4 regions of the Micromonospora sp. NPDC047620 genome follow, and region 2 is predicted to be linked to each of the others. Evidence: riboswitches for the same ligand, from Rfam matches in the RefSeq annotation. Region 2 holds a riboswitch; each other region holds the start of a gene.
What was found. Region 2 has a riboswitch for cyclic di-AMP ahead of ACGF5C_RS07345 (coiled-coil domain-containing protein). Riboswitches for the same ligand answer to the same signal wherever they lie in the genome.
Positions count from the first base shown of each region.

Region 1: linked by a shared signal. The riboswitch ahead of ACGF5C_RS10490 (coiled-coil domain-containing protein) and the one ahead of ACGF5C_RS07345 (coiled-coil domain-containing protein) in region 2 are both predicted to bind cyclic di-AMP.
Region 3: linked by a shared signal. The riboswitch ahead of ACGF5C_RS19810 (C39 family peptidase) and the one ahead of ACGF5C_RS07345 (coiled-coil domain-containing protein) in region 2 are both predicted to bind cyclic di-AMP.
Region 4: linked by a shared signal. The riboswitch ahead of ACGF5C_RS12990 (NlpC/P60 family protein) and the one ahead of ACGF5C_RS07345 (coiled-coil domain-containing protein) in region 2 are both predicted to bind cyclic di-AMP.

Region 1 covers NZ_JBIDDG010000007.1:100,112-105,873, forward strand. The annotation lists gene ACGF5C_RS10465 (BON domain-containing protein) at 23-709, opposite strand; gene ACGF5C_RS10470 (hypothetical protein) at 886-1,293, opposite strand; gene ACGF5C_RS10475 (hypothetical protein) at 1,455-1,598, opposite strand; gene ACGF5C_RS10480 (STAS domain-containing protein) at 1,928-2,290, shown strand; gene ACGF5C_RS10485 (SRPBCC family protein) at 2,563-3,030, shown strand; gene ACGF5C_RS10490 (coiled-coil domain-containing protein) at 3,139-4,200, opposite strand; cyclic di-AMP (ydaO/yuaA leader) riboswitch at 4,214-4,345, opposite strand; gene ACGF5C_RS10495 (cation diffusion facilitator family transporter) at 4,499-5,416, opposite strand; gene ACGF5C_RS10500 (HelD family protein) at 5,509-5,762, opposite strand, start outside.
Region 2 covers NZ_JBIDDG010000005.1:44,017-49,778, reverse strand. The annotation lists gene ACGF5C_RS07350 (carbonic anhydrase) at 124-912, shown strand; gene ACGF5C_RS07345 (coiled-coil domain-containing protein) at 1,127-2,146, opposite strand; cyclic di-AMP (ydaO/yuaA leader) riboswitch at 2,150-2,281, opposite strand; gene ACGF5C_RS07340 (YibE/F family protein) at 2,448-3,800, opposite strand; gene ACGF5C_RS07335 (hypothetical protein) at 4,236-4,802, shown strand; gene ACGF5C_RS07330 (DUF305 domain-containing protein) at 4,880-5,509, shown strand; gene ACGF5C_RS07325 (metal-sensitive transcriptional regulator) at 5,563-5,762, opposite strand, start outside.
Region 3 covers NZ_JBIDDG010000015.1:27,002-32,763, reverse strand. The annotation lists gene ACGF5C_RS19825 (D-ribitol-5-phosphate cytidylyltransferase) at 1-237, shown strand, start outside; gene ACGF5C_RS19820 (CDP-glycerol glycerophosphotransferase family protein) at 274-2,001, shown strand; gene ACGF5C_RS19815 (alpha/beta fold hydrolase) at 2,021-2,764, opposite strand; gene ACGF5C_RS19810 (C39 family peptidase) at 2,873-3,718, opposite strand; cyclic di-AMP (ydaO/yuaA leader) riboswitch at 3,939-4,080, opposite strand; gene ACGF5C_RS19805 (hypothetical protein) at 4,368-5,126, opposite strand; gene ACGF5C_RS19800 (hypothetical protein) at 5,343-5,762, opposite strand, start outside.
Region 4 covers NZ_JBIDDG010000009.1:74,630-80,391, forward strand. The annotation lists gene ACGF5C_RS12975 (zinc metalloprotease) at 1-616, shown strand, start outside; gene ACGF5C_RS12980 (pyridoxamine 5'-phosphate oxidase family protein) at 735-1,274, opposite strand; gene dcd (dCTP deaminase) at 1,353-1,931, shown strand; gene ACGF5C_RS12990 (NlpC/P60 family protein) at 2,003-3,043, opposite strand; cyclic di-AMP (ydaO/yuaA leader) riboswitch at 3,056-3,192, opposite strand; gene ACGF5C_RS12995 (N-acetylmuramoyl-L-alanine amidase) at 3,432-5,453, shown strand; gene ACGF5C_RS13000 (NlpC/P60 family protein) at 5,547-5,762, opposite strand, start outside.

The DNA of each region.
Region 1 (5,762 bases), on a different contig from region 2:
GGGCCGATCGGGGCACGGTGGCTCAGGCCAGCACGGGGGCGACCGCGATGTGGTTCTGCACCTCGCGGATGCCCGGGGCACACCAGGCGGTGCGTTCCACCTCCGCCCGCTCCGGCATCGAGTGGACCAGCCCGCCGAGCACCACCGTGTCGCCGTGCACCCGGACGGTGATCCGTTCCGCCTCGGTGGCCCGGTTGCGGGCCAGCGCGTCGACGATCCGGGCGGCCAGGGCGTGCCCGTCCGGCCGGGTGCCGGGGCGGACGGTGATGCCGTTGCTGACCCCGCGTACGCCGGTCAGCCGGGCCACCGCCCGTTCGGCGGCGCGGCGCTGGTACTCCCAGTCCACCTCGCCGTGCAGCGTCACCCAGCCCTGCGAGACCGTCACGTCGAGCTGCTCCAGCGGGACGAAGGCGTCCCACTCCAGCGCGTGCCCCGCCGCGGCGGCGATGTCCGGGTCGGCGCGTTCGGCGCCGGTGCCGATGCGTACCGCCAGGTCGTTGGCGACCGCCCGGACGCGGGCGACCCGGTGCGCCGCCCGTTCGGCGGCCCACTTCTTGGCGTAGCTGTCGACCCGACCGGTCAGCGTGACCACGCCCTCGGAGACGGTCACGCCGATCTCGTGCGGTCGCACCCGGGGTTCCCAGGTCAGCTCGTCGAGGACGGCGGACTGGATGTCCTGGTCGGTACGGGTGATCGTCTCGATGGCCATCTGTCACTCCTCACGGGATAGCTGCCTGTGCACACGGACCCGCCGGGACCGATCCTGGCGCGGGCGGGGGTGAGCGTCCCTCACCCGACCCGGGTGGCTGCCCGGGAGGTACGGCGCGGGCCCCGGCCGACCCAAGGGTCGACCGGGGCCCGCGTGTGCCCGTGGGTTGGGGCGAGTCAGCCGTCGAGGCCGACGGGGGAGTTGGGACGGTCCACGTCGACGAACTCGATGTCGTCCGCCGCCCGGTCGTCCCGGCTGCCGGCGGCCCGCGCGGCGGTGCCGGCGGCCCAACCGATTGCCGCGCCGACCAGCGCGGCGCCGATCAACAGCGTCCAGGGCAGCGCGGGGCGGCGGCCGGCGAGCGCGTCGAAGGCCAGGGTGGCCCGGCGGCGCGCCTCGTCCGCCGCTGAGCCCACCAGGTCGCCGGCCTCGTCGGCGAGGCCGGAACCGCCGCGGCGGGCCGACCGGGCGGTGTCGCGGACGCTGTCGCCCGCGGAGCTGACCGCCGAGACCAGGTTCTGCCACGCCTGGTCCGCGATCCGCTCGGGCTTGCTGCGGTGATCCAGCAGGTTGGTACCGAACATGGTGGGTTACCTCCTCGGGCCGAAGCCGGCGGCCACTTCGGACTTCGGCGTCTCACCGGCGCGTCATGGTTCGCTCGTTCCGCCTGTGCCCAACCGGACGCCTCCGCAAACCCTCGGCGACGCGGGGCGAGCCCGGTCACCGGCCGGGCCCTCGCCGTGCGTCAGCGGAGCGTGACCACCGCGGTCACGCCGCGCGCGAAGTCGTCGTCATCGTCGTCGTCATCGTCGCCGCCGCCGAAGCCGCAGGCCAGCACGAGGGCCAGCAACGCGCCGACACCGGCCAGCGCGGCGAGTCTCCTGATCATCGATCGTCCTTCCGTCGTGGCGTCCGCTCTCCGGGCCGATGCTAGGTGGGACGGGCAACCTGCGGGCGAATCGGGGCCGGCCACGCCAGGAAGTTCGGGTGCCGGGCGGTGCCGGCGGGAGACGGCTACCCTGGGTCGGCGACGCGTCAGCGGCAGCTGATCGTTGGGTGAACAAGAAATGAAAAGTCCGGATAAGTGCGACTTGGTGCGCCCTCATCCGCGAATTGCTCATCCCGAGGGGTGGCGACCGAGGCCGTCGGAGGAATACTCTCGGTCGCGGCCCGCGTACTGATGAGGCGCCCGTCGGACGGGCGAGTGGAGGTGCTCGCGTGAGCCTGTCGATCGTGAAGTCGGTTATGCCCGGTGGTGTCATCGAGATCGCCCCCCGGGGCGAGATCGACGTCGACACCGCATACGAGGTGCGCGAGGCGATCGCCGAGGTCCTGGCCAAGGGGCGCCCCAGCCGGATCGAGCTCAACATGAGGCTCGTCACCTTCATCGACTCCGTCGGCATCAGCGCGATGGTCGCCGGCTTCCAGACCGCCGAGGTGAGCGGCGTCAAGCTCGTCGTCACCGAGCCGAGCCGGTTCGTGCACCGGCAGCTCTGGGTGACCGGCCTGCTCGGCCTCTTCGGCGCCCCCGAGCCCTACTACGCCGGCGCGCCCGCCCCCGAGGTCCTCCCCGGCGCCTGACCCGCCGGCAGGGGCCCCGCCGGTGACCCGTCGGCGTCAGTCGTCGCCGAGGCCCGACAGGTCGACGTCGGACGCCTCGGTGACCGCGCGGATCGCCGTCACGGAGGCGTAGCCGCCGGCCAGCAGGGCCAGGCCGCTGCCCGGCTGCACCTGTCAACGACGGTAGTCGGGCGGGCGGGTCGACGGCCGGCATCCGCGCGCGGAGCGGCGCGCCGTTGCCAGCGCGCCGCCGGTGCGCGACGATCGGGCGACGGCGACGGTGGGGAGACGGCGTGCTCAGGCGGGATTCCTTCAGCTACACCGTCCAGGCGCGCTGCTCGCTCGCCGACGCCGCGGGGTTGCTCGCGGACCCGGCCCGGCAGCAGGACCTGCACCCGCTGATCGCCCGGGTCCGCCGGGTGTCGCCCCGTCGCGGCGCGCGGGCCAGCTACCTCATCACCGACCGGCTGGCCGTCGGGCCGCTGCGCCTGCCGGTCACCTACCGGGCCGACGTCCTGGTCGACGGGCCCGACGAGATCGTCACCGTGGCGCGGCAGTGGCCGGCCACCACGGTGCGCAACCGGACCCGACTGCGGGCCGAGCCGGACGGCGTCGTCCGGATCGACGTCGAGATCACCCTCACCGCGCCGGTCCCGCTCTTCGGCTACGCCTTCCGCCAGGCGCGCGCCGCCCACCTGGGGCTGGCGGCCCGGCTCGGCGTCGCCCTGGGCGGGCACCCGCCGGAGTCACCGCCCGCCTGAGCCGGGTATCGGCGACACGGCGACATGCCCGGCCGTCGGCCGGGGAGGTGGCGGGCGGGAAGGCCGTCGGCCCCGGTGACCCGCTCGCGGGTCACCGGGGCCGGGGCGTCAGTAGACCGACAGGTGCACGTGGTTGGTGTGGTCGCTGGACGGGTCGCCGTTGGCGCCGCTGTACGACTTCCATCCGCTGCTGGGCAGCCAGATCTGCCTGTACCAGATCACGTAGAGCACGGCGAGCCGGTCGCCGTTCTTGACGAAGTACGCCGCCAGGTTGTTGCCGTACGTCCTGTCGCCGCCGGTGGCGTCGCCGCCGAACCCGCTCTTCTGGGCCGCGAAGTCGCAGGCGCGACCCTTGGGGTGCTCCCCGGAGCCGCCGGGGCGGTAGCAGGAGACGTAGCGGGTGAAGCCGGCCGCCTTGGCCTGGTTGAGCGCGTGCAGGGTGCGCGGGGTGATGCAGCCGTTGGCGGGGGTGGGGTCGTTGACGCTGCACGACTCGGACGGCCAGGACCCGTCGGAGTTGCGCGGCGCCGGCTTCGCCGTCGCGGTGGAGCTGCCGCCCGGCCCGCCGCCGCTTGACTGCGACCGGTTGGCCACCGTCAGCGCCCGCTCCGCCTGGTCCTTGCGCTTGGCCATCAGCGTGACCTGCTTGCGCTGCTCCCGGATCTCGCCGTCCAGGGCGAGCTTGGTGCGGGCGGCCTGGTCGCGGGTCTCCTGGAGCTCGCGGAGCGCCCGGTCCTCGTTGGCGGCCACCGCGTCGAGGGCGGCGGCCCGGTCCATGAAGCCGTCCGGCGAGCTGCTGTTGAGCAGGGCGGACACCACCCCCAGCCGGCCGGTCCGGTAGGCCACCCCGGCGATCTCGCCGACCTTGGTGCTCCGCTCGGTCAGCTCGCTCTCGGTCGTCTTGAGCTGCGCGGCGAGCTGCTGCTGCCGCTTGACCGACGTGTCCAGCGCCCGCTTGGCGTCCAGGTAGCCCTTGCTGGCGGCTTCGAGCTGGGCCCGCAGGGCGGGCGTGCCGCCCTCCTGGTCCTGGCCGGGGGCCGCGGCGAGCAGGCCGGCCCGGGAGGCGGCCGCCGCGGGGGCGGTGGTGACCGGGGCGACCGCGGCGCCGAGGGCGAGCGTCACGGCGATCAGGGCCGCCAACCGGGCGGCGCGTCGTCGTACAGGTGCCATCACTGGCATACACGTGTCCTTCCGTCAGCCGCCGACCGGGTTAGCTGACGGGTTCGGGACGGAAGATCCCTACCGCTGACGCGGATGCACCCCACGAACATGGTTCCCCGGTTCGCCCCGCCGGGCGATTAGGCGGCGGCCACCGCCGGCACCGGTGGGTGCCGCCTGGCGGAGGCCGGAACCGAGCCTACCGGTGCCGGTGTGACTGGTGTAGCGCAGGTGACTGAGGGTGCCTGTCCGCTTACCGTCAAATCCGACATAAGTCAACAATACTCTCCCAGATTTAAGGCTGTGCTCATTACCACTCAACCGACCCGCAGGCCCCGGGAGACGCCCCCGGCTCGATCTGCAACGTCGCGTGCTCGATCTGGAAGTCCTCGTGCAGGGCCGTCCGGGCCGCGGTGAGCACCGCGCCGACCTCCGCGTCCGGCTCCATGGTCAGGTGTGCCGAGGCCACCTCCATCCCGGAGGTCAGCGTCCAGACGTGCAGGTCGTGCACCTCGGCCACGCCGGGCACGGCGGCCAGCCGGTCGTGCACCCTGGCGACCTCGAGGTGCTCCGGCGCGGCCTGCACCAGGATGCGCAGCGCGGCGCGCCCGAGCCGCCAGGTGCGGGGCAGGATGAACAGCCCGATCGCCACCGCGACCAGCGGGTCCGCCCACCACCAGTCGGTGACGGCGATCAGCAGGGCTGCGCCGATCACGCCGAGTGAGCCCAGCAGGTCGCCCAGCACCTCCAGGTACGCGCCCTGCATGTTGATGCTCTCCTTCGCCCCGGACCGCAGCAGGGCGAAGGCGGCCACGTTGGCGAGCAGGCCGAGCACGGCGACCGCGAGCATCGGGCCGGCGAGCACCTCCGGCGGGTCGCCGAACCGGCGTACGGCCTCGACGACCACGTAGACCGCGACGCCGGAGAGCAGCACGGCGTTGGCCAGGGCGGCCAGCACCTCCAGCCGGTAGAGGCCGAAGGTGCGCTGCGGGTCCGCGCCGGCGCGCCGGGTCGCGGTGATCGCCGCGAGCGCCATGCCGATGCCGAGCACGTCGGTGAACATGTGCCCGGCGTCGCTCAGCAGGGCCAGTGAGCCGGTGCGGAAGGCGGCCACCGCCTCCACCGCCATCAGGGCGCCGAGCAGCGCGAACGCCGCCCAGAGGCGGCCCCGGTGGCGGTGCGCGGCATTCGCGACCGACCCGTGGTGGTGGCCATGACCTGCACCCACGCGCCCACCTTCCGTCACCCGTCCGGACCCGGTTCAATCTATGCTCACATCGCAATATGTGCAAGTGACTGCCCGGCGGCGGCCGGGACGACTCAGCCGGTCGGGTCGACGGTGGTCAGCCGCTGGGTGGCCCGCGACAGCGCGACGTAGAGCGTCCGTACGCCCGAACCCGGGTCGGCCCGGATCTCGCCCGGGGCGACCAGGACCACGCCGTCGTACTCCATGCCCTTGGCCTCCAGGCTGGTCACCACCTGCAGGCGCGGCGCGCCCAGCCCGCCCAGCCACCCGGCCACCTCGTCCCGGCGGGGCACCGGAGTGATCACGCCCACGGTGCCCTCCACCTCGG
Region 2 (5,762 bases):
ACATATGAAATGCATATCACGCATCCCTTGACGTATCTTCGGGTGCGTGTGACCGTGGGGCTGCCCGCGTCCAGCGTCGGCCGGGATGACCAGGTCGTTCACGTGAGGGACGAGGTGAGGGAGATGAGTCGTCCCGGATCCCCCGGCGCGCAGCCGGGCCCGGAGCGGAAGTCGTCGGAGCCGGCACCGGGAGGCTCGACCGCCGTGCGGGACGCGCTCCCCACTCCGGGCGATCCGGAGCAGGCGTTCGCCGAGTTGCAGGCCGGCAACCGCCGGTTCGTCACCGGCACCCCACGCCACCCCAACCAGGACGCCGGGCACCGTGCCGCGGTCGCGGACGGGCAGCACCCGTTCGCGGTGATCGTCGGCTGCTCCGACTCCCGGCTCGCCGCGGAGATCATCTTCGACCGCGGCCTCGGCGACCTTTTCGTGGTGCGCACCGCCGGGCACACGGTCGGCCCCGAGGTGCTGGGCAGCGTCGAGTACGCCGTGACGGTCCTGCGCACGCCGCTGGTGGTGGTCCTCGGGCACGACTCCTGCGGGGCCGTCCAGGCGGCCCGTACGGCGGACGCCACCGGCACGCCCCCGGCCGGGCACCTGCGCGCCGTGGTGGACGCCGTGGTGCCCAGTCTGCGCCGCGCCGCCGCCGAGGGCGTGGACGACATCGACCGGATCGTCGACATCCACATCGCGCAGACGGTCGAGGCGATGCTGGACAGGTCGGCCGTGCTCGCCGCCGAGGTGGCCGCCGGGCGCTGCGGCGTCGTGGGCATGTCGTACCGGCTGGCCGCCGGCGAGGCGCGGGCGGTCACCGCCGTGCCAACCGGCGAGGCGCGGGAGATCGCCGCCGCGCCCACCGGGCCGGGCGCGGTCGACGGGGCACAGCCGGCCGCCAGCGCCGCCCTCGCCTGACCGGTTCCCGCGCTCGCCCGGCCCGGACGCCCTACGCCCCGGCGGCGAGAGCCACAGACGCCGGCAGGGCCGCGGGCAACCACAGGCCACAGACGCCGGCAGGGCCGCGGGCAACCACAGGCCATGGACGCGGCAGGGCCACGGACGCCGACACGGCGACAGACGCCGACAGGGCCGCCCCGCAGACGCGAGGCGGCCCTGTCGTTGGCTGCCGTCAGAGCAACGACACGTGCACGTGGTCCGTATGGTTCGACGGGCCGCTGTAGGACTTCCAGCCGGTCGCCGGGAACCAGATCTGCCGGTTCCAGATCACGTAGTAGATGCCGAGCCGGTCGGCGTTGCGGACCAGGAAAGCGGTCAGGTTGTTGCCGTACATGTAGGTGTCGTCGTTGTGCCAGGGGGAGAAGCCGCTCCTCTGCAGCGACCAGTCGCAGGCCCGGCCCTTCGGATGTTCGTACGGCCCGCCGGAGCGGTAACAGCCGACGAAGCGGTTGAAGCCGGCCCGTTTGACCTCCTTGTACATGTGCAGGGTGCGCGCGGTGATACAGCCGGAGGTGGTGGGGTCGTTCTCGGTGCAGGACAGGGGCTTCCAGTCGCCGTCGGCGGTACGACCCGGTGCCATCCGGGCCACCGGCGAGGTGGCGACCACCTTGCCGCCAGTCAGCCCCCTGCCGCCGACCAGGGCGAGCGCCTTCTCCGCCTCGCGCTTGCCGCGGGCCATCTCGTTGGTCAGCTTCGTCTGCTCGCGAACCTCGGCGTCGAGCGCCAGCTTGGCCTGCTCGGCGCGGTTCTTGACCGCGTTCACCTCGGCGAGCTTCTTGGAGTTGACCAGGTTCAGCTCGTCGAGGGCGGCGGCGCGCTTGACGAACGAGTCGGGGCTGGTGGTGTCCAGCAGCATCGACACCGCGCCGATCCGCCCGGTCCGGTAGGACTGGGCGGCGATCTGGCTCACCTGTGGGGCCAGCGCGGCCAGGTCGGCCTGCGCCCGGTCGACCTCCAGGGCCAGTTCCAGTTGGCGCTTCTTCGACTTCGCGAGCTTCGCCTTGGCTTGGACGTAGCTGCGGTTCCGCGTCTCGATCAGGTCGTTGAGCAGCTTGGGCTCGTCGTCCCCGTGGCCGGAGGGTTGGGCCGGTGGGGTGGGTGCGGCCGCCGCCGGGAGGGGCCCGGCGAAGACGGCCAGGGCGGCGATCACGGCCACCACAGGTGTCAACCAGCGGCGTAGGGGTGCCGTCACAGTTTTCCCTTCCGTCGACCGCCGACCGGGTTAGCTGACGGGTTCGGGGCGGAAGTGGCCCCTACCGCTGTCGCGGATTCACCCCATGTACCTGGGTCCCCGGCTCGCCTGGCGGCGATTGGGCGGCGGCACCGCAGGCGCCGCTGCGCGCCTTCGGCGGTGACCGGCAGCGAGGTTACCCGAGAGCCCTCCCGGGGATCTACGTCCCTATGCCGACTAAATGCGTTATTTCGTAACGGCGGAGGGTGACCAGTGACGCGTTTATCAGGCGGGACGCCCTGATCGGTCACGCTGAGGAGTTTCACCATGCGGTGTCCGTGCTCCCGTTTCGGTCGGACCACCCGGCGGGGGCGGCGGAGGGGGTGTTTCCGGCGCGCGGCCCGCTGAGGGCCTCCAGCGCCTCGGATCGGTCGGCCGCCGGCCGGGGGGTCGGCGGGGTCGGGGGTGCGCCGCGGTCGGCTGGCTCGCCGCCGCGCCGGCCGGCCGTGGTCACCACGGCCGCGAGCCCGGTGGTCAGCGGCACGGCGGCGATCAGGCCCAGGGTGGCGACCGCGCTGCGGACGATCTCCTGGGCCAGGAACTCGCTGGTCAGGATCTGGCTCACCGCCCGGGAGTCGGCGGTCAGCAGGAGCAGCACCGGCAGCGAGGCCCCGGCGTACGCCAGCACGATGGTGTTCACCGTCGAGGCGATGTGCGCGCGGCCGACCCGGGTGGCCGCCCGGTACAGCTGCATCCGGGACAGCCCCGGGTTGGCGTGCGCCAGCTCGGTGACCGTCGCGGCCTGCGTCACGGTGACGTCGTCGAGCACGCCGAGCGAGCCGATGATGATCCCGGCCAGCAGCAGGCCGTGCAGGTCGACGTCGGCCTGGAACATCGACAACGTGGTGGCGTCCTCGCTGCCGAACCCGGTCAGGTGGGTCGCCGCGGTGGCGATCGTGCCGAGCACGCCCGTCAGCACCAGGCTGCCCAGCGTGCCGAGCACGGCGACCGAGGTCTGCGCGGTCACCCCGTGCGTCAGGTAGAGCACCACGAACATGATCAGTGCCGCGCCGACGACCGCGACCAGCAGCGGTGGGCTGCCGGCGCTGATGCCGGGCAGCACGAAGGTCAGCAGGATGGCGAAGCTCGCCGCCAGGCCGGCCAGCGCCGCGAGCCCCCGCCACCGCCCGAACGCGACGATCGCGGCGGCGAACAGCACCACCAGCCAGAGCAGCGGCTTGCCGCGCTGGTGCTCGGCGATGTTGTAGGCGCTCGTCGAGGGGTCGGCGGGATCGGTGAGCTGGACCAGGATGATCTCGTCGCCGACCGCGACCGTCGGCGCCCCCGGCCCTGCCGGTACGGGCGTCTCCACCTGCTGGCCGGCGTCGGGGCCGTCGTCGACGCGTACGGTCACGGTGCCGCAGGGGCCCTCCGCGGCGTCCGGGGCGCCCTCCGGCGCCTCCGGGGTGGGCGGGCACGGTTCGGTCACCACCCGGGTCACCGTGCCGTGGTGGCGGGGCGGATCGGTGCCGGGTGCGGCGTCCGGGGCGTCCCACGGCCAGAGCAGCAGGGCCGCGATCAGGGTGGCGACGAACAGGGGCACCACCGTCGCGACGAGGATCCGTCGTACCCTCGGCGGGGCGGACGGTGCAGGACGGGTGTGGTCGGCGCCCATCGAGTGTCTCCCAACGAATCCAGGGCGGGGTACGTGCCGGCAGGCCGGTCGGTTCGGCGTGCCCGGGTGACCGCCGCGGCGGATCGCCCTGGGGTGGCGGGCCGGTCGCGCACCGCGACGGCCCGGCCCGGCCGGTCGCGGGCGCTCGATACCGCCGCCCGGTCGGGGCGGCGGCGCGGGCGGCGCGGAGTGCGGAGGGCCACCGGCCGAATGGTAGCCATCCCGACATCCGGCCGCAGGTTGTGAGGGCTGGTGTCGGCTGCGGGCCGTCCGGTCCGGCAACCGCTGGTCACCACCATGTCACTGCCGGGGACCGCCCGGTCGACCGTCCCGTGGCGGCCGGCACCGTGGTCTCGTCCCGGGCGGATTCGCCGCCGGGTGCGCCGGTCGCCCCCGGACGCGCCGGCCCCAGGGACTACCGTGGTCGGTGTGCGGGTGGCGGCGACAGTGACGGCGGGGCGATGGGCCCGGCTGCTGCTGCTCGTCGGCACGCTGTTCGGCCTGGCCGCGATGCACACCCTCGGCCACGGCTCGCACGCCGTGGGCCATCCCGCCGAGGTTTCCGCGCACCCCGTCGCCGCGGCCGGTGCGCACGACGGCGCGCCGCAGGTGCTGCCCCGTCACGACACCGCCGCGCCGGTCGGTCAGGTCACCGCCCTGCTGCCCCGTCACGACACCGCCGCGCCGGTCGGTCAGGACCCCGCCATCGCGTACGTCGTCCCGGCGGCGCTGTCCGGCGTGGTGGGCTGCCCGGGCGACTGCCCGCACGAGCGGTTCCTCCCGTCCGGCGGGTCGGGCGGCGAGCTGCCCTGGTGGGGCGTGTGCCTGGCGGTGCTGGGCGCGCTCGCCGCTCCGCTGCTGCTCGCCGTGCTGCTGCTGGCCGGCGTACCCGCCGGCGGCCCGGCGGGCCAGGGGTCGGGCGGGCCGGCCCGGTCGCCCCGTGCCCCGCCGTCCCGGCCGGTCGGCCTGCGGCTCGCCACGGTCTCGGTGCTGCGCAGATAGGACGCCCCGGCGCGGCCCGGTCAGCCGGTCCGCGTCCCCGTCCTGCTGCGTACGTTCCGATACCGAAAGGCCCAGAAGTGACCACTCGTACCATCGCGCGCCGTGCCGCCCTGGCCGGCGCCACCGTCACCGCCGCCCTCGTCCTGACCGCCTGCGGCGGCGACGGGCATTCGTCCCCGGGCGCCGGGCACGGCACGCCCGCCACCAGCGGGCCGGCGGCCACCGCGTCCGGCGCGGCCGCCTTCGGCGACGCCGACGCGATGTTCGCCCAGATGATGATTCCGCACCACCGGCAGGCGGTGGAGATGGCGGAGCTGGCCGCCACGCGGGCGGCGGACCCGGAGGTCAAGCGGCTCGCCGGGGAGATCAAGGCCGCCCAGGCGCCCGAGATCGCCACCATGAGCGGCTGGTTGTCGGCCTGGGGGCGGCCGGTGCCGTCGCCCGGCGCCGAGACGCCGCACATGGACCACGGCATGCCCGGCATGATGTCCGACGCCGACATGAAGAAGCTGGCGGCGGCCTCCGGGCGGGAGTTCGACCGGCAGTTCCTGACCATGATGATCGCTCACCACGAGGGCGCCGTCACCATGGCCCGGGACGAGCTGGCCCGGGGCGTGAACGCGGAGGCCAAGGCCCTGGCCCAGCAGATCGTCACCACCCAGCAGGCCGAGATCGACACGATGGAGAAGATCCTCGGCCGGCTCTGACCCGGGCCGCCCCGGCGCTCGCACCCTGGGGCGCCGGGGCGCCGCCGGCCGGGTCAGCCGCGCTTCATGAGGCGGCCGACGGCGGCCATCATCTCGGTGGCCATCTCGTCGGCCCGGCCCTCCGCCGCCCCTTCGTGCATGCAGTGCCGGGCGTGTCCGTCGAGCAGGCCGAGGGCGACCTTGTCCAGGGCGGCCTGGATCGCGGAGATCTGCGTGAGCACGTCGATGCAGTAGCGGTCGTCGTCGACCATCT
Region 3 (5,762 bases), on a different contig from region 2:
CGGGTCAACTGCATCAACCCCGAGCGCACCGCGACCCCCATGCGCACGAAGGCGTTCGGCGAGGAGCCGGAGCACACCCTGCTCGCCGCCGAGACCGTCGCCCAGGCCTCGCTGGACGTGCTGATCTCGGACCTGACCGGTCAGGTCATCGACGTGCGCCGCGCGCCGGGCGAGGTACCGGCCCAGCCGGTGCCGGGGCAGGCCGAGCGGGCCGCCAGCCCGGCCAGCGCCGGCTGACGCGGGTCTCGGGCCACGGCGGGGAACGGAGCCGACATGCGTGGTGACCTGGTCCGGAAGCTGATCGCCCGCGCCCTGGCCACCGGCCTGGCGGTGCTGGCGTTCCTCGTCGTCGCGCTGACCGGCGCGACCGGCTGGGGGCTGGGGCTGGCGGTGGCCGCCCTCGCGGCGGCCGCCTGGGAACGGCGGGTCCGCCCGGGCGCCGACAGCGCCGCCGAGACCGCGCTGGTCGCGGCAGCGGTCCTGGTCGGGTACGCCCGGCGCCTCGAGGCCGGTTTCGACCCCGCGCTGGCCGCGACGGCGCTGGTCCTGCTGGGGCTGGTGCTGCTCGTCGGGCCGCTGCGGGACGCCGGCGGCCTGGAGGTGCGCGCCGCGAACCTGCCGGTGCGCACCTGGACGCCCCTGGTCGCCGCGCGCCTCGGCGACGCCCTGCTGGGGCTGCTCGCCGTGGTGGCGGCAGCCGCCGCCGCGACCCTGCCGGCCGCTGTGGCGCTGGGCGCCGTCGCGCTGGTCGCCGCCGGCGCCGGGGCCGTCGGGCTGGACCTGGCCCGGCGGCGGTTCCGGCCGGGGGCCGGCGGGTCGGCGGTCTCCCGCGCGCTGCGCCGGCACCAGCCCGAGTTCCTGCTCCACTTCTCCGCCCCGCCCGGCTCGGAATACCAGGTCACCATGTGGCTGCCCTACCTGGAGCGGATCGGCCGGCCGTTCCTGGTCATGGTGCGGGAGCCGGAGTTCCTGCCCACCGTCGCCGCGGCCACCACGGCGCCGGTGGTCTACTGCCCCACCACCAAGGCGATGGACGAGGCGCTGGTGCCGAGCCTGCGGGTAGCGTTCTACGTCAACCACGGCGCGAAGAACAGCCACTGCATCCGCTTCACCCAGCTCACCCACGTCCAGCTGCACCACGGCGACAGCGACAAGGCGCCCAGCGCCAACCCGGTCTCCGCCATCTTCGACCGGATCTTCGTCGCCGGTCAGGCCGCCGTCGACCGGTACGCCCGCGCGGGCGTGGACATCCCGGCGGAGAAGTTCGTGGTGGTCGGCCGGCCGCAGGTCGAGTCGATCGAGGTCCGGTCGGAGCCGGTACGCGGCCTGCCGAACCCCACGGTGCTCTACACGCCGACCTGGACGGGCCACCACGCGGACGCCAACTACTGCTCCCTGCCAGTTGCCGAGGCGCTGCTGCGCGGGCTGCTGGCGCGGGGCGCGACGGTGATCCTGCGGGCCCACCCGTACACGTCGCAGAACCCGGCCTCGGCGCGGCAGCTGGGCCGGCTCACGGAGCTGCTGGCCGCGGACCGGGCCCGTACCGGCCGGCAGCACGTCTTCGGCGCCGCCGCCACCCGCGAGCTGACCCTGACGGAGTGCGTGAACCGCTCGGACGCGCTGGTCTCCGACGTGTCGGGGGTGATCTCCGACTACCTCTACTCCGGCAAGCCGTACGCGGTCACCGACATGGGCGACGAGGGCGACCGGTTCGCGGAGCGGTTCCCGCTGGCCGGCTCGGGTTACGTGCTGCGCCGCGACATGTCCAACGTGGACGAGGTGCTGGCCGCGCTGCTCGACACCGACCCGCTCGCCGCCGCCCGCTGGGCCACCCGGAGCCGCTACCTGGGCGACTTCCCGGCCGAGGCGTACGCCGAGGCGTTCCTCGACGCCGCGCGGCGGCAGCTCGACGCGGACTGGAACCCGCCGACGCCGCGCGCCGTTGGCGGGACCGGCCTGCCGGTCGAGCCGGACGGGGCGACCCTCTCCGCCACCACCTGACCGGCCGGCACCTCGCGGGTCAGCGGTACGGGTCGACCAGCTCCAGGACGGCCTCGGGGGCCTCGACGTGGGCGTTGTGGCCCAGGCCGGGCAGGGTGGCGACCGGCACGCCCAGCTCCTTGAGCTGGGCGTCGGTGACCATGGGGTCGTGCTCGCCGCGGGCCAGCAGCACCGGCACGTCCGTCGCCGCCAGCAGGGTCGGCAGGTCCGGCTCCCCCACCCCGAACGCGGCGGGGTCCATCGCCAGCCGCCAGCGGCCGTCGACCTGCCGCAGCCCGGCCTCGACCACGGGGTGGTCCGGCGCGAAGAGCCCGGTCAGGCCGGCCACCCGCAGGTACCGGCGGGCCGCCTCGTCCCGGCTGGCGAACCAGGTCACCGGCCGGGCGGCCAGCTCCCCGGCCTTCGCCAGCTCGGCCGGGGACCAGACGGCCTTGATGCCGAGCCCGACCACGGCGTCGACCGGCAGCCCGGCGCGGCGGGCGGCCAGCGCCAGCCCGACCACGCCGCCGAGGGAGTGCCCCAGCACGACGAGCCGGTCCCCCGCCGCGAGCCCCGCGGCGATCCGGTCGGCCAGCCCGGCGAACGAGTACGCCGGCAGCGGCGGCGACCAGCCGTGGCCGGCGAGGTCCGGCGCCAGCCACCGCCCCGTCCACCGGCGCTCCAGCAACGGCGCCCAGGGCAGCCACACGTCCCCGGTCGCGCCCATGCCGTGCAGCAGCAGCAGGACGCGCCGGCCGTCCCGGTCACCCGATTCGTCGACCATAGGCCGCAGTGTGCCACCCGCCGTACGCCCCGGCGAGGGCCGTGACCCGGAGACGACATCGGGCGCCGACTCCCGGGGTGGGGAGTCGACGCCCGACGGGTGTCTTTCTCAGGCGGAGTAGCCGCGGGTGGCGGCCCAGTTCGCCAGGGCGATGGTGGACATCCAGTACGACGCGGTCGCCGGGTTCGCCGAGTCGGCGATCTTCACCAGCCGGCCCTCGTCCTGGTAGCCCACGACGGCGATGTAGTGGCCGCCGGGGAACGAGTGCCAGCCGCCGTCGGTGTCCGTGGCGCTGCCGGCGACGTTCACCACGACGCCCCGCCCGTCCGTGATGGCGGCGACCACGTCGGCCTGGAGCTGGTCCATCTGCGCCGGGGTCGCGGCACCGCCCGGGATCATCCGGGTCCGGTACGGGTCACCCTTCACCGTCGCGTTCAGCACCCGGGTGGTGTCCTCGGCCGAGTCGGTGCCCATCTCGTCGGTGCCCAGCTGGGCGCCGAGGGCGTCCTGGCTGCGCGCGATGCCGGCGGCGCTGAGGGCGTGCCGGACGGCGGCCGGACCGCAGTTGTAGAAGGTGGTCTGGGCCTGGTAGTCGTAGTCCAGGGACTTCGCCTTCGGTGGCTTCGGCGGCTCCGGCTTGCGGGTCAGGTCGGGGTTCGGGGCGGCGCTGGTGGCGCTGGCCGACGGAGCGGCGCTGGACGCGGCCGGGGCGCCGGTCGACGGGGCGGTCGCGACGCGGGCGTCGCCACGCGAGGCGACGCTGCCGTCCCGCAGCTCGCTCACGGCCACCGGGGCCTGTGCGGCGGCGGGTGCCTCGTCGGCGCCGGCCAGCAGCGCGCCGGTGCCCGACGCGAGCACGAGCGCCGCGGCCGACGCGGCGGCCACCTGGTACGGACGCTCGGACGTGAGGCGACGGAGCTGTCGCTTGAGGTGGTGCTTCACGGTTTCCTCCACGGGCTCGGGGGGTGAGCGGCCGCCGGTCCGCGCAGGGGGGACCGACCGCGCGGACGGCGTCCGGCGGTGGTGGACCACTCAGGGGATGCGCCCGGGATGCCGGGCGACGGGCGGTGACCGGTGGGTCAGCTCGCGGCGTGCGGCCGGGCGAGCGCGGGCACCGCGGCGCCGTGGAGGCGCCGGAACGACCGGGGGGCGGGTGGGTGCTGCACGGGGATGGAACTCCTTCCGACGCCGCCGACCGGGTTAGCTGACGGATTCGGGCGGGAAGAACGCCCTACCGCGGGCCGTGGCCCACGGATTCACCCCGATGTTGCACTGGGTCCCCGGCTCGCCTGTTCACGATTAGGCGGGTCGGCGCGGCGTCGCCTCTTGCGATCGGGTACCGCACCGGACGGGCCGACACTACTGGCCGGCCCGCGCCCTGCCAACCCGCTTCCACCTGCTTAAACCTTGATCGCGGGACTTTTTTTGCGGTCAGTTCGGCACTGACGCGACTCAATGGGACGACCGTTTCCCGACGCACCTTGCGTCGACAACCGGACGAGCGGCGGACATCGGCGCGGAATCGTCGGCGGGAATCGGCCGGGCCGCGCCGGATGACCGGTTCGCCACCGCTATGACCGGCGTCACGAAATTGCCCGGCGGTTCAGCCCGCCCGCGCGGGCCGCCAGCGCGCGGCGAGCGCGGGCCGACGCCCGGCGGACACGGGCCGGGCCGCCGGGAGCCGGCCCGGCCGGAGCCGGACCGCTGCGGCGTACGCCTCGCCGGCCAGGGCCCGCGCCGCCTCGGCGGCCAGGTCGGCGTCCCGCCACGCCGACCGTTCCCGCTCGGCGGCGGCCCGGTGGTCGGCCCGCTTCGCGTCGCGTACCGCCCGGGCCAGCGCGATCTCCTGCTCGACCGGGTGCCGGCGGGGATCCCAGCCGGCCCGGCGGCCGAACACCTCCCGGAGTTGGCGGGTGGAGAGGTCGCCGCGCCAGTGGGCCGCCACCGCCGCGTGGTGCAGCCAGCGCTCGCGGGCGGCGTACTCGGCGGGCGTGCGCGGGGTGCGCGGGGCGGGCAGGGCGGCGGCCCCGGTGAAGCGGCGGGCGGCGGTCTCCGCCTCGTCGTACGCCCGCCAGGCCCGGTCGGCCTCCTCCTGGGCGGCGAGCCAGTCGGCCCGCCACCGCCGGGCGGCGTGGGCGGCCCGGCCCGCCGCGACGGCCACCTCCTCGGCGTAACGGCGCAGGTCGGCCGCCTCCGCCACGGGGTCGACCGCGGGCGGGGCGACCGGCTCATCGGCGGGACGGACCCGCTCGGGGCGGGCGACCAGCACGGCGAGCACGGTCAGGGCCAGCAGGAGCAGGGCGGACCAGATGGCGGCGGCCCGCGGCACCTCGATCAGGAACTGGTAGACGACGGTCTCCATGGTCGGCACCTCACGGGGAGCGAGTGCGGCAGCGGGGCGCACGCGGCGCCCGGGTGGCGGGGCGCGGTGGCGCCACGTCCCGCCGCCGGGACGGGTGCGGGTGGTGGAGAGCGGAGGACGGGCACCCTTGTCAACGCCTGCGGTAGCGGAAGGAGCCCTTCCTGCGCCGTACGGCGGGCCCGCGCGGGGCGCGCGTGCCCCGCGGGGTGGTGCGGATCAGACGTGCGGCGGGCCCCGGGGGCCGGCCGTCACCGGGGTGTGCCCGACCGACGCGGGGGCCGGGCCGACGGTGACGGCCCCGGCGGCTGCGCCCGGGTCGGCCGAAGCGGCGGGGTGGCCGGGGCCGGTGGCGGCCCAGTCGGGGGCTGCGGCGGCCCGGTCGGGGGCTGCGGCGGCCCGGTCGGGGGCGGCGCCGACGGCGACGACGCGGTGGTCGGCGACGGCCACGGGCGGGCCGGCGGGTGCCAGCGTGACGGGGAGCGCCGGGGCCGGGGGCGCCCAGGCGTGAGCCGGGGGCACCCAGGTGTCGGTCGACGGCACTCCGGCCTGGGCCGGGGCGGCGGGGAGGGACCCGGCGCCGACGGCGAACGCGACCGCGACGGCGAGGCCGGTCAGCAGCCGCGCGGCCCACCGCGC
Region 4 (5,762 bases), on a different contig from region 2:
CAACATCCCGGACTCGATGATCACCTCGCAGATCAACGTGCTGAACCAGTCCTACAGCGGGGCGACCGGCGGCGCGGCCACCGCGTTCAGCTTCCAGCTGCAGAAGATCAACCGGGTGACGAACCCCTCGTGGTACCCGATCGTGCAGGGCTCCTCGGCGGAGCGGTCGATGAAGACCTCGCTGCGCGAGGGCGGCAAGAACACCCTCAACGTCTACCTGGGCGAGCTGAGCGACAACCTGCTGGGCTGGGCGACCTTCCCGACCCGGAAGCTGAGCAGCATGGACGGCGTCGTCGTGCTGAGCGAGTCGCTGCCGGGCGGCACGGCCACCAATTACAACCAGGGCGACACCGGCACCCACGAGGTCGGCCACTGGCTGAACCTCTACCACACCTTCCAGGGCGGCTGCTCCGGCTCGGGTGACAGCGTCAGCGACACCGCGCCCGAGGCATCCCCGGCGTTCCAGTGCCCGACCGGCCGGGACACCTGCACCGCCCCGGGCCTCGACCCGATCACCAACTTCATGGACTACACCTACGACTCCTGCATGCACCAGTTCACCGCCGGGCAGGCCAGCCGCATGCTGACCGCCTGGAACGCGTACCGCGCGGCGTAGTTCCCCCGCACGACCGGTGCCGGCCCCGCTCGACGGGGCCGGCACCGTCGTTTTCGGGGTGGGGTGGGGGGCGGTGCGGTGCCCCGGACGGGGACGGCCCGGGGCGCCGCACCGCGTCTCAGGCGGCCGGGCGGGCGGCGAGGTTGCCGCCGCTCCCCGACCGCGTCTCGGGCACCGCGGCGGTCGCGCCGGGGTCGAGCCAGACCTGGACGGCGGGCCGGCCGTGCCCCTCGCCGGCGCCGCCTGCGACGCCCGGCTCCCGACGGGCGAGCATCGCCACGTCGACGGTGAACTCGAACAGCCGCCAGTCCACCTGCGGCGCGGCCCGGTGGCTGCGGGCCAGCCGGGCGACCCGGGCCGGGTCGGTGACCGGCCGGGCGTGGCCGGCGACGTAGGCCTCGTCGTCACTCTCCTCCGGCGGGAAGGAGTGCAGGGCGTAGCGGCCGTCGCGTTCCAGGTCGCGCCGCTTCGGCGAGTCGACCACGAAGCAGAAGAGCCCCTCGTCGGTGATCACCGGAGAGACGGGATGGACCCGGGGCCCGCCATCGGCGCGGACGGTGGCCAGGTAGCCGAAGCCCGGCCCGTACTGCTGCATGAGGGTGCGGATCCCGTCGGCGAGGCGGGGCTCGTCGGCGGCGAATTCGGACCAGGAAGCCATGCCGACATTCTATCGAACACGTGTACGAACAGGTAGTCCGACACGCAGGTCACGCACATCGCTCGCTAAGGTGGTGCGATGCTGCTCTCCGACCGCGATCTGGTCTCCGAGATCAAGACGGGCACGCTCGCGCTGGAGCCGTTCGAGCCCACGCTGGTGCAACCGTCCAGCATCGACGTACGCCTGGACAAGCTCTTCCGGGTCTTCAACAACCATCTCTACACCCACATCGACCCGGCGATGCAGCAGGACGACCTGACGTCGATGGTCGAGGTGCCCGAGGGCGAGCCGTTCGTGCTGCACCCGGGCGAGTTCGTGCTCGCCTCGACGCTGGAGGTGATCTCCCTCGGCGACCAGCTCGCCGGGCGGCTGGAGGGCAAGTCGAGCCTGGGACGGCTCGGCCTGCTCACCCACTCCACCGCGGGTTTCATCGACCCGGGCTTCTCCGGCCACGTGACGCTGGAGCTGTCCAACGTGGCCAACCTGCCCATCACCCTCTGGCCGGGCATGAAAATCGGTCAGCTCTGCATCTTCCGGCTCTCGTCGCCGGCCGAGCACCCGTACGGCTCGGCCGTCTACGGCTCGCGCTACCAGGGGCAGCGGGGACCGACCCCGAGCCGCTCCTGGCAGCACTGGCGCACCTGGCCGACCCGCTGACCCGACGGTCGCCTGTTAGGAAGGGGCCCTTCCTCTACCGAATGCGCTAGGAAGGGCCCCTTCCTTACACCTCAGCCCGGGCGGCCGTAACTGTGGATCGGGCCGTCGTCGACCTTCTTCATCTTGACCGGCACCCCGGCTCGGGAGGCGTGCACCACCCAGCCCCCGCCGACGTACATGCCGACGTGGTGCAGGTCGCTGTAGTAGAAGACCAAGTCTCCCGGGCGCAGCTCGCCCCGGGTGACGGTCGCGGTGACCCGGCGCTGCTGCGCGGCGTTGTGCGGCAGCGAGACCCCGGCCTTCGCCCAGGCGGCGAGCATCAGGCCCGAGCAGTCGTACGCGTTCGGGCCCTCGGCGCCCCAGACGTAGGGCTTGCCGATCTGGGCGCAGGCGAACTTGACCGCGGTGCCGGCCCCGCCACCCGGGTAGCTGGCCGGGCAGGGGGCGGGGCGCAGCGAACCGCCGCCGCCGCTGCCGTAGATCCGCAGCCGCAGCTTCTGCAACCGGTCGATCTCGGCGTTGATCTGCTTCTTCTTCGCGGCGAGCTGGGCCTCCGTCCGGCCGAGTTGGACGACCATCTCGTCGAGCGGGGCCTTCTTCTCGGCCAGCCGGTCGCGCAGCTCGGCGACCTGCCGCACGTCCTGCTGCTGGTGCTGGGCGAACCGGTCGAGCAGTTCGAGCTGGCCGACCATCTGGTCGGGCGAGCGGCTGCCCAGCAGGGCGTTGACGGCGGATACGTTCTCGCCCTTGTAGGCGCGGACGGCCAGCGCGCTGACCTCCTCCATCGCCTGCTCGACCTGCCGTTCCAAGGGCTTGATCTGCTTGGCGAGGGCGTCTGCCTGCCTGCGCTTGGCGGCCAGGTCCTGGCGGGTGGCGTTGTGCCGTTCGATGATCGGTTCGAGCTTGTTCCAGTCCTCGTCGATCTGGCGCTCGATCTCGGCGACCGTCGGTTCGGCGTGGGCCGCCGTGGCGCCGCCGGTCAGGACGACGGCGAACGCGGCCAGGGCGGCGAGGGCGGTGGTGCAGCGGTACCAGCGTGGGCGCGGCGCAGCCGTCGTCGGGCCGGCGGGTGCCGACCGTGCCGACGGTGGCCGCGGGGCATGGTGTGCCACCGGGCTCCGTACTCCTTCTTCCCGTACCGCCTACCGGGTTAGCTGACGGGTTCGGGCGGGAAGGGGACGCCCTACCGCAGGTGCTGCGGATTCACCCCGGGGTACCTGGGTCCCCGGCTCGCTCGGGAGCGACTCGGCGGTGTCGGACCGTTACCGCCCCGGATGGGCGGACTGTCGCCGGCCGACGAATGACCAGAGTAGAGACGGTCGTTATCGATCCGCAACCCATCGCGCCGTGACACACCGTATTCATGCGGGCGGTGGGAGCGCGCAACTCCGGGGGACGAAATTTTTCTTCTTCGGTAAGTGACGCATGGAAAGGTATTGACCGGAGGTGGCGCCCGGGGCGAAGGTGGCCCCACATTCGCCCGTCCGACCTGGGGGTCTGATGCACCTGTCAGCGACATCGAGGAGCAGACGCGTCCTGCTGGCCGCCGCCGTGGCGGCCGCCCTGGCGGCGACGCCGCTCACCGCCGCCGGAACCGCCGCCGCCGCGACGACGACCGACCGACAGCAGCAGTACGCCGCCGCGGCTGCGGAGTACGGCGTGCCGGAAAGCGTCCTGCTCGGAGTCTCCTACCTGCAGTCCCGCTGGGACACCAACGCCGGAACGCCGAGCACCAGCGGCGGCTTCGGACCGATGCACCTCACCGACGCGGAGTACGTCGCCGCGCTGCCCGGGGGCACCCACCACGACGAGGGCACCGAGGACCCGCGGGGCGACGACTCCCGCCCGTCCCTGGCCGAGGCGCACGAGCCGCCGGCTGCCCAGCCTCCCGCCGAAGCCTCGCTGCGGACGCTCGACGCCGCCGCCGGGCTGACCGGCGCCAGCGAGGAGGCGCTGCGCACGGACGTCACGGCCAACATCCGGGGCGGCGCGGCGCTGCTGGCCGCGTACCAGAAGGAGATCGGCGCCCCGGTCGGCGCCGACACGGACCCGGCGGCCTGGTACGGCGCGGTGGCCCGCTACTCGGGCGCGGACAGCGCCGACGCCGCGGCGGCCTTCGCCAACGAGGTGTACGCCACCATCGCCGCCGGCGACAGCCGGCTGACCGACGACGGGCAGCAGGTCACCCTCGCCGCCCGCGCGGTGCAGCCGGAACGCTCCTGGCTGGACCGGCTGGGCCTGCGCAAGGTCGCCCGGCCCGACGGGCTGGAGTGCCCCGACACGATCTCCTGCGAGTGGATCCCGGCGCCCTACGCGCAGTACGGCCCGACCGTGGGGGACTACGGCAACCACGACCTCGCCGACCGGCCGGCCCAGCAGAAGATCGAGTACATCGTCATCCACGACACCGAGGGCTACTTCGGGCCCAGCGTCAACCTGGTCAAGGACCCGAGGCGGGTGGGCTGGCACTACACCCTGCGCTCGGTGGACGGCCACATCGCCCAGCACATCAAGACCAAGAACGTCGGCTGGCACGCCGGCAACTGGTACGTGAACGCCAAGTCCATCGGCCTGGAGCACGAGGGCTTCGCGGGGCACGGCACCTGGTACACCGAGGCGATGTACCGCACCTCCGCCAAGCTGGTCCGCCACCTGGCGCTGCGGTACAACATCCCGCTGGACCGGCAGCACATCATCGGTCACGACAACGTCCCCGGCACCGTCGCCTCGACCGTGCGCGGCATGCACTGGGACCCGGGCCCGTACTGGGACTGGTCGCACTACTTCGACCTGCTCAAGGCGCCGTTCACGTCGACCGCCACGCCGCACACGGGGCTGGTCACCATCGACCCGGACTTCGCCACCAACCAGCCGCAGTTCACCGGCTGCAACCGGCAGCCGCCCGGCGTGCCGAACCCGCCCCCGCCGGCGGCTCCCTGCCCGCTGCGCGGCTCGTCCGCGGTGATCCTGCACAGCGCGCCGAGCCACGACGCGCCGCTGGTCAACGACATCGCGCTGCGACCCGACGGCACCCCGAACACCATGTACATCTCCGACCACGGCGCCCGGGCCTCCGCCGGACAGACGTACGCCCTGGCCGAGGTGCAGGGGGACTGGACCGCGATCTGGTACCTCGGCCAGAAGGCGTGGTTCCACAACCCCGCCTCGAAGCCGACCGCGAAGTGGTCCGTGGGCTTCGTGGTGACCCCGAAGGACGGCAAGGCCACCATCCCGGTGTACGGCCGGGCGTACCCGGAGCAGGCCGCCTACCCGGCCGGCGTGCCCTACCAGCCGATCTCCCCGCTCCAGTACACCCTCTCGGCCGGCCAGCGGTACGCCGTCGGCACGGTGCTCCCCGGCGAGTACTACCGGGCCGTCACGTTCGACGGGTCGTCGCCGGGTGACTGGACGGTGGTCCGCGGCGAGAACAGGTACGTGCAGATCCAGTTCGGCCACCGGGTCATGTACGTCAACCTGGACGACGTGAACGTGCTGCCGTCCGCGCTGGGCGCGCCCAACTGACCCACCGCTCGCCGGGCTGGCGCAGCCCGACTCCGAGCACGACGAGGGCCCCCGGTCGAGTCGACCGGGGGCCCTTCCGTGGGTGGTGCGGGATCAGCCGGGCCTGCGGAACCCGGCCACCGGCATCGTGTTGATGCTGGAGACGTTGACCGGCTTGCCGGCCCGGGGCGCGTGCACCATCTTCTCGTTACCGAGGTAGAGGCCGACGTGACTCAGGTCTGCCTTGAAAAAGATCAGGTCACCGGGGCGTGCCTCGGAGCGCGGGATGGCCTTGCCCTCGTTCCACTGCGCGCCGGTGAAGTGCGTCAG